Rhodospirillum rubrum ATCC 11170: one gene and its partner. The protein of the gene in region 2 interacts with the protein of the main gene of each other region in a pairwise test. Links are inferred from orthologs where the notes say so. Each region holds a gene or a part of one and is shown on either strand. Other genes may lie near its edges.

What was found.
Region 1: the proteins of gyrB (region 2) and gyrA interact in binary tests that used the Escherichia coli proteins (3 or more experiments, as listed by UniProt). The link is inferred for Rhodospirillum rubrum ATCC 11170 from one-to-one orthologs.

Annotation. Positions count from the first base shown.
Region 1 is NC_007643.1:2,034,157-2,037,578, forward strand. It holds gyrA (DNA gyrase subunit A), read right to left. Parts: upstream 3,033-3,422; coding sequence 201-3,032; downstream 1-200. Other genes in the region: coaD (pantetheine-phosphate adenylyltransferase), read right to left, coding at 1-214; ssb (single-stranded DNA-binding protein), read right to left, coding at 3,338-3,422. UniProt on the Escherichia coli protein: A type II topoisomerase that negatively supercoils closed circular double-stranded (ds) DNA in an ATP-dependent manner to maintain chromosomes in an underwound state.
Region 2 is NC_007643.1:483-7,825, forward strand. The notes cover bases 3,487-6,583. They hold gyrB (DNA topoisomerase (ATP-hydrolyzing) subunit B), read left to right. Parts: upstream 3,487-3,879; coding sequence 3,880-6,288; downstream 6,289-6,583. Other genes in these bases: recF (DNA replication/repair protein RecF), read left to right, coding at 3,487-3,815. Outside these bases: chromosomal replication initiator protein DnaA, read left to right, coding at 1-1,275; dnaN (DNA polymerase III subunit beta), read left to right, coding at 1,510-2,628; more of recF, read left to right, coding at 2,688-3,486; RRU_RS00025 (killer suppression protein HigA), read left to right, coding at 6,702-7,046; RRU_RS00030 (ImmA/IrrE family metallo-endopeptidase), read left to right, coding at 7,033-7,343. UniProt on the Escherichia coli protein: DNA gyrase negatively supercoils closed circular double-stranded DNA in an ATP-dependent manner to maintain chromosomes in an underwound state.

The DNA of each region.
Region 1 (3,422 bases), 2.0 Mb from region 2 along the record:
TCGTCGCCCCGTTGGTCGGCAGCTTGTCAACCGCCACCCGCACCATCTCCACCCGTTCCTCGAGCGAAAACAGCGGGCCCTTGCCGGCATTGACGGCGACGCCAACGGTCAGACGATCAACCAGCCGCGCCGCCCGGCTGATGATGTCGAGATGACCGTTGGTGACCGGGTCGAAGGTCCCCGGATAAACCGCGATGCGTTCAGTCGGCATCATCCCCGTTCCGTTCGGGGGATTGGCCCGCGGGCGGGAGGCCGGACGCTTCCCCGCTCTCGTCCCTCCCCCCGTTGGCATCCTCGGCCAAGGACTCGTCAGGCGTTTCGTCGTCGCCTTCGCCGTCATCGCCATTGCCGTTCATTTCGGGAAGCCGGGCGACCGAGACCACGTGCTCGCCGTCGTCGGACAGGCGGAACAGGGTCACGCCCTGGGTCTTGCGGCCGGCGATGCGCACGTCGTTCACCGGCATGCGGATCAACTGCCCGCCGTCGGTGATCATCATCACCTGATCCTCATTGGCGATCGGGAAGGCGGCGACCACGGTGCCGTTGCGCTCGCTCATCTCGATATTGGCGATACCCTGGCCGCCGCGTCCGGTCACCCGGTACTCATAGGCCGAGGTGCGTTTGCCAAAGCCGCGCGAGGTGACGGTCAGCAGGAATTCCTCGCGCTGGCGCAGATCCTCGAACTCCTCGGCCGACAGAACGCCGGGTTCGGCGTCCAGGGTGCTGTCATCCTCGCCCTCGGTCTCGCCACTGGCCCGGCGCAGGGCGCTGGCCTGTTTGAGATAGGCGGCGCGGGTCTCGGCCGAGGCCTCGACATGGCCCAGGATCGACAGGCGGTTAACCCGGTCGTCCTCGGCCAGACGGATGCCGCGCACGCCCGTCGAGGTCCGTCCGGCGAACACCCGCACGTCGCCCACGGCAAAGCGGATGGCCTTGCCGAGATTGGTGGTCAGCAGCACGTCCTGCTCGTCGGTGCAGGTCGCCACCCCGATCAGATGGTCGCCCTCGTCCAGCTTCATGGCGATCTTGCCGTTGGACATCACATTGGTGAAGTCCGACAAGCGGTTGCGCCGGACATTGCCGGTTTCGGTGGCGAACATCACGTCGAGCTGGTCCCAGGCCCCCTCGTCCTCGGGCAGCGGCATCACCGTGGTGATCCGCTCGCCCTCGTTCAGCGGCATGATGTTGACCATGGCCTTGCCGCGCGCCTGGGGGGTGCCCAGCGGCAGGCGATAGACCTTCATCTTGTAAACCATGCCGTCCGACGAGAAGAACAGCAGCGGCGCGTGGGTATTGACGACGAAGATCGTCGTCACGAAATCCTCGTCGCGCATCGACATGCCCGCCCGCCCCCGGCCGCCGCGGCGCTGGGCGCGATAGGTGGTCAGCGGTACCCGCTTGATATAGCCGGTGTTGGTGACGGTGACGACCATCTCCTCGCGCTGGATCAGGTCCTCGATGTCATGCTCGAACTCGTTCTCCTCCAGCGTCGTCCGCCGGGGGGTGGCATAGGCCTCCTTCATCTCGACCAGCTCGGCGCGCATGATCTCGAACAGCCGGGCGCGCGAGCGCAGGATATGAAGGTATTCCTCGATCTGCTGGCCGATCTCGATCAATTCGCCATGGAGCTTGTCGCGCTCCAGGCCGGTCAGGCGATGCAGACGCAGATCAAGGATGGCGCGGGCCTGGATCTCCGACAGGCGATAAACCCCGTCGATCACCATCCGCCCCGGCTCGTCGATCAGTTTGATCAGCGGCTCGACATCCATGGCCGGCCAGTCGCGGGCCATCAGCCCTTCGCGGGCGGCCTGGGGATCGGGCGCCTCGCGGATCAGCTTGATCACCGGATCGAGATTGGCCACGGCGATGGCCAGACCGACCAGGGTGTGGGCCCGCTCGCGCGCCTTGCCCAGCTCGAAAATCGTACGGCGGCGGATCACCTCCTCGCGGAAGGTGATGAAGGCCTCGATGATCGGCCGCAAGGCCAGCAATTCGGGCTTGCCGCCATTGAGCGCCAGCATATTGACGCCGAAACTGGTCTGCAGCGGCGTGTAGCGGAACAGCTGGTTGAGCACGACCTCGGCCATGGCGTCGCGCTTGACCTCGATCACCACCCGCACGCCGCGACGATCGGACTCGTCGCGGATATCGGAGATGCCCTCAAGCTTCTTCTCGCGCACCAGCTCGGCGATCTTCTCCACCATCGAGGCCTTGTTGACCTGGTAGGGAACCTCGGTGACGATGATGGCCTGGCGGCCGCCCGAAATATCTTCGAAATGGGTGCGGCCGCGCATGATGACCGAGCCGCGCCCGGTCAGATGGGCGGCGCGCACGCCCGAGCGCCCGAGGATGGTGCCCCCCGTCGGGAAGTCCGGCCCGGGAACCAGTTCAAGCAGTTCCTCGGCGGTGACGGCGGGATTGTCGATCATGGCGCAACAGGCGTCGATCACCTCGCCCAGATTATGCGGCGGGATGTTGGTCGCCATGCCCACGGCGATGCCGCCCGCGCCGTTGACCAGCAGATTGGGGAAGCGCGCCGGCAGAACGATCGGCTCGCGGGTGGTTTCGTCGTAGTTGGGCTGGAAGTCGACGGTTTCCTTGTCGATATCGTCAAGCAGGCTGTGGGCGGCCTTGGCCATGCGGGCCTCGGTGTATCGCATGGCCGCGGCGCGGTCGCCGTCCATCGATCCGAAGTTGCCCTGGCCATCGATCAGCGGCAGGCGCATGGCGAAATTCTGCACCATGCGGACCATGGCGTCATAGATCGATTGGTCGCCGTGGGGGTGATATTTACCCATCACGTCACCGACGATGCGCGCCGATTTGCGATAGGGCTTGTTGAACTCGTAGCCGCTTTCCTTCATCGAATAGAGGATGCGCCGATGAACGGGCTTCAAGCCGTCGCGGACATCGGGAAGGGCGCGGCTGACGATCACGCTCATCGCGTAATCAAGATAGCTGCGCTTCATCTCGTCTTCGATGGAGACCGGCGAGATATCCAGGTCGATGGGTTTAGGCGTATTGGTGCTCAACGCTGAACGCTTCCATGAGGACCGGCCCTGACCCCGACCTTGGGGCGACCTGGGCGGGGCCGGAAATAGGGGGATGCCAGCGCCAGCCAGGGGCGGTCGGGCATCGGATAATCAGGCCGATCAGCCGGCTGCGAACGCAGCCGGCCGCGACCTTTTCGCGCTGCGGCACTCTACCAGAACACCCTGCCCCCGGCAATCGTCGAGTACCCGGCCCCATAAAGGGCAAGGCTTTGAAGAACCTTGTTTTTTCGAGAACAAGACCGGGCGTGGCCAAGGGAGAAGGCCTGGGGTGGAGCCGAGGAGCCTTAAAAGGGAATATCGTCGTCCATATCGACCGGGCCCCCGGCGGGCCCGCTCGCCGGCGCCGTATCCCAGCCCTGACGGCCGCCA
Region 2 (7,343 bases):
TGGGCGGCCGAGGATTCGTCGATTCGCTATGTCGATTTCATCGTCGAGAGCGCGCCCGCTCCCGCTCCGCCGGCCCGCGCCGGTCAGGACGCCGACAGGGCGGAGGGCGCCTCCGATCCGGCGGCGGGCCAGCGGCCGGCCGAGGCCGGCGCCCCACGCCCCGCCGCGCGCGCTTCGCGGACCATGGTGCGGGTGGCGGCCGAGGGTGGCGCCGAAGGAGCCGACTCGGCGCCGGCCCCCCTTGACGACGGCATTTCCGCCCCGCTCGATCCGCGCTTCACCTTTGATAACTTCGTTGTCGGCAAGCCCAATGAGTTCGCCTATGCGGCGGCCAAACGGGTGGCCGATTCCACGGGGGTCGCCTTCAACCCCTTGTTCCTTTATGGCGGCGTCGGTCTGGGCAAGACCCATCTGATGCATGCGATCGCCCGGGGCATCCGCGAGGCCTCGCCGCATCGCCGGGTGATCTATCTGTCGGCCGAGCAGTTCATGCACCGCTTCATCCGCGCCCTGCGCCAGCAAGACACCATGTCGTTCAAGGAGCAGTTCCGCAGCGTCGAAGTGCTGATGGTCGATGACATTCAGTTCATCAGCGGCAAGGACAGCACCCAGGAAGAATTCTTCCACACCTTCAACGCCCTGGTCGATCAGGGCAGCCAGATCGTGCTGTCGGCCGACAAATCGCCCACCGATCTGGAAAACATCGGCGCCCGCCTGCGCTCGCGCATGGCCTGCGGTCTGGTTGCCGATCTCCATCCCACCACCTATGAGCTGCGCCTGGGCATTCTTGAATCGAAGGCCGAGCACATGGGCGTTTCCGTGCCCGAAAAGGTCCTTGAATTCATCGCCCATAAGATCGCGTCGAACGGCCGCGAGGTTGAGGGCGCCCTGATCCGCCTGATCGCCCATGCTCAACTGGTCGGCCGCGATCTGACCCTGGAAACCGCCCAGGATGTTCTGCACGACCTGCTGCGCACCTATGACAAGCGCGTCACCGTCGACGAAATTCAAAAGAAGGTCGCCGAGCACTTCAAGATCCGCCTCGCCGATATGCATTCGGCCCGCCGCGCCCGGGCGGTGGCCCGGCCCCGGCAGGTGGCGATGTATCTCTGCAAGCAGCTGACCAGCCGTTCGCTGCCCGAAATCGGCAAAAGCTTCGGTGGCCGCGACCACACCACGGTCATGCATGCGGTGCGCAAGGTCGAGGAACTGATCCTGGCCGATGGCACCTTCGCCGAGGATGTCGAACTGCTGCGGCGCATGCTCGAGGCCTGACGCCTCCGGCCCCCGGCGACTCCGTTTCCCGCCCCGGTTTTCGCCGTCTGCGGTTGAAAGGGAGGCGCCCCCTTCTCCTTGCGGGCGTCGCCTGACGCGGAAAGCGCTTGGGCGGGGGCCGTGGTCTGCGTATACTTCCCGCCCTTTCGGCGCTGTCTCCCGTCGCCGATCTCCCCTTCCCGTGCGGTCGGTCCCCCGGGGGCCAACCGTCCCGACACCGGTTCAGGCCCGCCCATGAAGCTGACGATCGAGCGCACCGCCCTTCTCAAGTCCTTGGGACACGTCCAGAGCGTCGTCGAGCGGCGCAATACGATTCCCATCTTGTCGAACGTGCGGATGGAAACCGGCGAGAGCGGCTTCAGCCTGAACGCCACCGACATGGACCTGGAGATCGTCGAGACGGTGACGGCGACCACCCTGGCCCCGGGAGCGACCACGGCGCCGGCCCATACCCTGTATGACATCGTCCGCAAGCTGCCCGACGGCAGCCAGGTGGAATTGAGCTATGACGGCAACGACGGCCAGCTGGTGCTCAAGGCCGGGCGCTCGCGGTTTTCGCTGTCGTGCCTGCCGGTCGAGGATTTTCCCGCGCTCAGCGCCGGCGAGTTCAGTCACAGCTTCTCGCTGCCGGCGACCGATCTGCGCGGTCTGATCGATCGCACGCGCTTTGCCATCTCCACCGAGGAAACCCGCTACTACCTCAACGGCATCTATCTGCACGCCACGGAAAGCGCCGGGGTGCCGGTGTTGCGCGCCGTGGCCACCGATGGCCACCGTTTGGCCCGCGCCGAGATTCCCTTGCCCGCCGGCGCCGCCGGCATGCCCGGGGTGATCGTGCCGCGCAAGACCGTGGGCGAATTGCGCAAGCTGATCGAAGAGACCGGCATGGATATCACCGTCGGGCTGTCCGAGCAGAAGATCCGCTTCGATTTCGACGAAACCCGCCTGACCTCCAAACTGATCGACGGCACTTTCCCCGATTACGAGCGCGTGATCCCGACCGAAAACGACAAGGTTCTGGAAGTCGATTGCAAGCTTTTCGCCCAGGCCGCCGACCGGGTGTCGGCGATCTCGACGGAAAAGTCCCGGGCCATCAAGGTTGCCGTCGCCAAGGGTACGATGACGCTTTCGGCTTCGAGTCCCGATGCCGGCAGCGCCGTCGAGGAGATCGAGGCGGCCTATCAGTCGACCTCGCTCGAGATCGGCTTCAATTCCCGCTACCTGCTCGACATTCTCGGTCAGGTCGAGGGGGGATCGGTGCGCCTGACCTTTGCCGACGCCGCCTCGCCGACGGTCATTCGCGACGTCGCCGACGCCTCGGCCGTCTATGTGCTGATGCCGATGCGGGTGTGACGACGCCGCCCCTTTCCGCCGCGTCCGACCGGCCGCCCCCTGGAGGGCCAAGGGGCGTCGTGGTCGAGCGGCTGACCCTGACCGCCTTTCGCTGCTACGACCGGCTGCGCCTGGATGTCGGACCCCGGCCCCTGGTGCTGACCGGTCCCAATGGCGCGGGCAAGACCAATCTGCTGGAAGCCCTGTCGTTTCTCGCCCCGGGGCGCGGCTTGCGACGGGCGGCTCTGGCCGATCCCTGCCGCCGGGTCGGGGGCGACGCCGCGACGGCGGGCCCGCCCTGGGCGGTGGCCGCCCATCTGCGGTTGCCGGCGGGGCCGGGAACCCTGGGGCGCGGCGTCGATGTCGGCACCGGCCTTGAGCGGGCGACGGCGGGCGAGCGCCGTCTGGTGCGCATCGATGGGGCGACGGCCGGTCAGGCGGCGCTGGGCGATCTGTTCTCGGTGCTGTGGCTGACCCCGGAAATGGACGGGTTGTTTCGCGGCGGGGCGAGCGAGCGCCGGCGCTTTCTTGACCGTCTGGTCAATGGCCTTGATCCCGATCACGCCGGACGCACCGCCGCTTACGCCCAGGCCCAGCGCGAACGCGCCCGCCTGCTGCGCGAGGGACGGGCGTCGCGCGGCTGGCTGGACGGGCTGGAAGACGTGATGGCCCGCCATGGCGTGGCGATCGTCGCGGCGCGCCGCGATCTGGTCGACCGCCTGGGGGCGGCGGTGCGCGCCGCCACCGGGCCGTTTCCCGGGGCGCGGATCGATCTGGTCTCCGAGGTCGACGGCTGGCTGGCCGCCGGCCCGGCCCTGGCCGCCGAAGACCGCCTGCGCGCCGCCCTGGCCATGGCGCGCGGACCCGAGGCGCCGGCCCCGGGACCGCACCGCGATGATCTGGCGGTGCGCCACGGCCCCAAGGACATTCCCGCCGTCCAGGCCTCGACCGGCGAGCAGAAGGCGGTGCTGATCGCCCTGATCCTGGCCCAGGCCCGGGTCCAGGAGGCCGCCCGCGCCGTGGCGCCGCTGCTGTTGCTCGACGAGGGCGTGGCCCATCTCGATGCGCCGCGCCGCGCCGCCCTGGGCGAGGCCCTGAGCGGCCAGGGACTTCAGGCCTGGGTCTCGGGAACGGAGGCGCAAGCTTTTGACTCCTGGGCCAAAAACGCTCAATTCCTGCGCATCGCCGAGGGGGCCGTGCTAGACTAGCAAAGCCCCCGTTGCCGGCTTTCGGGCCGGACCTTTCCACGTAGACAACAAGAAGACCGCTCCCATGACCCAGCAGGCCTATACATCCGAATCCATCAAGGTTCTCAAAGGACTGGAGGCGGTGCGCAAGCGCCCCGGCATGTACATCGGCGATACCGACGACGGGTCAGGCCTGCACCACATGGTCTATGAGGTGGTTGATAACGCCATCGACGAGGCGCTCGCCGGTTACTGCGATCACTCCGAGGTCATTCTCAACGGCGATGGCTCGGTGACGGTCTGTGACAATGGCCGCGGCATCCCCGTCGATATCCACCGCGAGGAGGGGGTGAGCGCCGCCGAGGTGATCATGACCCAGCTGCATGCCGGCGGAAAGTTCGACCAGAATTCCTACAAGGTGTCGGGCGGGCTGCACGGCGTGGGCGTATCGGTGGTCAACGCCCTGTCGGACTGGCTTGATCTGCGCATCTGGCGCGACGGCAAGGAACACTACGTGCGCTTCGAGCACGGCGAGGTGGTGGCGCCGCTGAAGGTGGTGGGCGACTGCGGCGACCGCACCGGCACCGAGATCACCTTTTTGGCCTCGCCGGCGATCTTCGCCATCACCACCTATGATTACGCCACCCTGGAGCATCGCCTGCGCGAGCTGGCCTTCCTCAATTCCGGGGTGCGGCTGCTGTTGACCGACAAGCGCGGCACCGAGCCGCGCACCACCAAATTCCACTACGACGGCGGCATCGAGGAATTCGTCCGCTATCTCGACAAGTCGAAAACCGTTCTGCACAGCCCGCCGGTCACGGCGATCGGCGAACGCGACGGCATGATCGTGGAACTGTCGCTGGAATGGACCGACAGCTACCACGAGACGGTGCTGTGCTTCACCAACAACATCCCCCAGCGCGATGGCGGCACCCATATGGCCGGCTTCCGCGGCGGTCTGACCCGCACCCTCAACAGCTACGCCCAAGACAGCGGGCTGATGAAAAAGGAAAAGGTGACGCTGACCGGCGATGACATGCGCGAGGGGTTGACCTGCGTGCTGTCGGTCAAGGTTCCCGATCCCAAGTTCTCCAGCCAGACCAAGGAAAAGCTGGTTTCAAGCGAGGTTCGGCCGGTGGTCGAGGCCGTGGTCGTCGAGCGTCTGGGCCAGTGGCTGGAGGAACACCCTCAGGAGGCCCGCAAGATCATCGGCAAGGTGGTGGAAGCCGCCGCCGCCCGCGAGGCCGCCCGCCGCGCCCGCGAACTGACCCGGCGCAAGGGCGCGCTCGACATGGCCAGCCTGCCCGGCAAGCTGGCCGACTGTCAGAACCGCGATCCGGCCCAGTCCGAACTGTTCATCGTCGAGGGAGACTCCGCCGGCGGCTCGGCCAAGCAGGGGCGCGATCGCGGCTATCAGGCGATCTTGCCGTTGCGCGGCAAGATCCTCAACGTCGAGCGGGCGCGCTTTGACAAGATGCTATCCTCGGCGGAAATCGGCACGCTGATCGCCGCGCTTGGCACCGGCATCGGCAAGGATGATTTCGATGTCGGCAAGGCCCGCTACCACAAGATCATCATCATGACCGACGCCGACGTCGACGGCAGCCATATCCGCACCCTGCTGTTGACCTTCTTCTTCCGCCAGATGCCCGAGGTCGTCGAGAAGGGCTATCTTTATATCGCCCAGCCGCCGCTGTATCGGGCCAAGCGCGGCAATTCCGAGCAGTACCTCAAGGACGACCGCGAGCTTGAGGACTATCTGCTGGATACCGGCCTGGATGAGACCGTCTACACCACCGCCGCCGGCGTGCAGATGGCCGGTCCCGATCTGCGCGCCCTGGTCGAACGCGCCCGCCTTGCGCGCAACGCCATCGCCGCCATGGGCCGCAAGGTGCCGTGGGTCTTGCTTGAACAGGCGGCGGTCGCCGGGGCCTTCCATACCGAGATCGTCAATGACGACGCCCGCGCCAGCGCCGCGGCCGCCGATGTCGCCCGCCGGATCGACGCCCTGGAAAGCCCGCTGGAACGCGGCTGGACCGGCACCCTGGCCGCCGGGGGCGGCATGGTGTTCCAGCGCACGCTGCGCGGGGTGACCGAGACCCATGTCATCGATCCCCAGGTCATCCACAGCACCGAGGCCCGCCGGCTTGACTCCATGGCGGCCGCCTTGCGCGAATTCTATGAGCAGCCCGGTCGCCTGCGGATCAAGGACGGCGACCAGATCATCCCCGGCCCGATGACCTTGATCAACGCCGTGATGGCCGCCGGCCGCAAGGGCATCGCCATCCAGCGCTATAAGGGCCTGGGCGAGATGAACCCCGAGCAGCTGTGGGAAACCACCCTTGATCCCAATGTGCGCCGCCTGCTGCAGGTGAAGGTCAATCAGGTCAGCGACGCCGAGGATGTGTTCAGCACCCTGATGGGCGACATCGTCGAACCCCGCCGCGACTTTATCCAAGACAACGCCCTGAACGTCCAGAACCTGGACGTTTAAGGCAAATCCCGAGCGATCTGAACCAGATCGCGACGACGATTTGCTTCGCGATCAAGATCTTAGAGCGGTGTGCGGGGACCATATTTCCCCCACACCGCCCTAAGGGGACGCCCCCGCCCCCTCCTGCCGACTAAAAACCCCCGCTGGCGCAAGCCGGCGGGGGTTTTGTTTGGGAAAAACCGTTGGGGCGGAGGGACGGGCGCTTGGCGGCGAAAATAGATCCTGGAAAATTAACTTATGGTGGTGGTTTCTAGTTGGCATGGGGTAGGATTTTCCGCTTAGGCAAGGGTCTTCAAGAGGTTAGGAAAACAGGGTCCACAGTCTATGCGGGAGCCGTCTGTCGGGCTCGTCGCGGTCCTCCTTGATTTTTTGGCAAAAGGCTTTACCTATCACGTTAAGTCCAGGGGGCGTCCGTGCTGGTTAGCTACGCTACAACCAAGCTGCTCAAGCTCTGTACGACGCAGCAAAAGCTGGTAAAGGCCTTTGGAAAACCCTGTGCCGAGGAAATCGAGGATCGAATCACGACCCTGATGGCGATGCCAACGCTGGGCGACATTCCGATCTATCCGCCGGAGCGTCGGCATAAGCTGGACGGCAGGAGGAAGGGGCAGTGGGCCGTGGAGGCGCATGGGGGTGTGCGTATCTGCCTTGTCCCGGCGAACACCCCTCTTCCGCGCTGCGCCGATGGAAGCGTTGACCTTACGTTGGTAACCGAGGTCGAGATCGTGTTTGTGGGGGATTATCATGGAGAAAGCTGAGCGGCTGACGGGTACGCCCGATTATGCGGTGCTCCCCGGGCGCATTCTCGATAAGACCCTGGCGGGGCGTGGCCTTCAAAAGGCCGAGTTCGCCGAGCGCTGCGGACATTCGGCAAAGATGATCAGTGAGATCATCGCCGGAAAAGCGCCGATCATGCCCGAAACCGCCCTTGAATTTGAGCGGGTGCTCGGGATGCCGGCGAGCTACTGGCTCACTCTTGAAAGCTTGTATCGTCTTCGTCTGGCCGAACAGCGCGACCGTCAGCGTTTGAGCGACCAGCGGGATTGGGCCAAGCG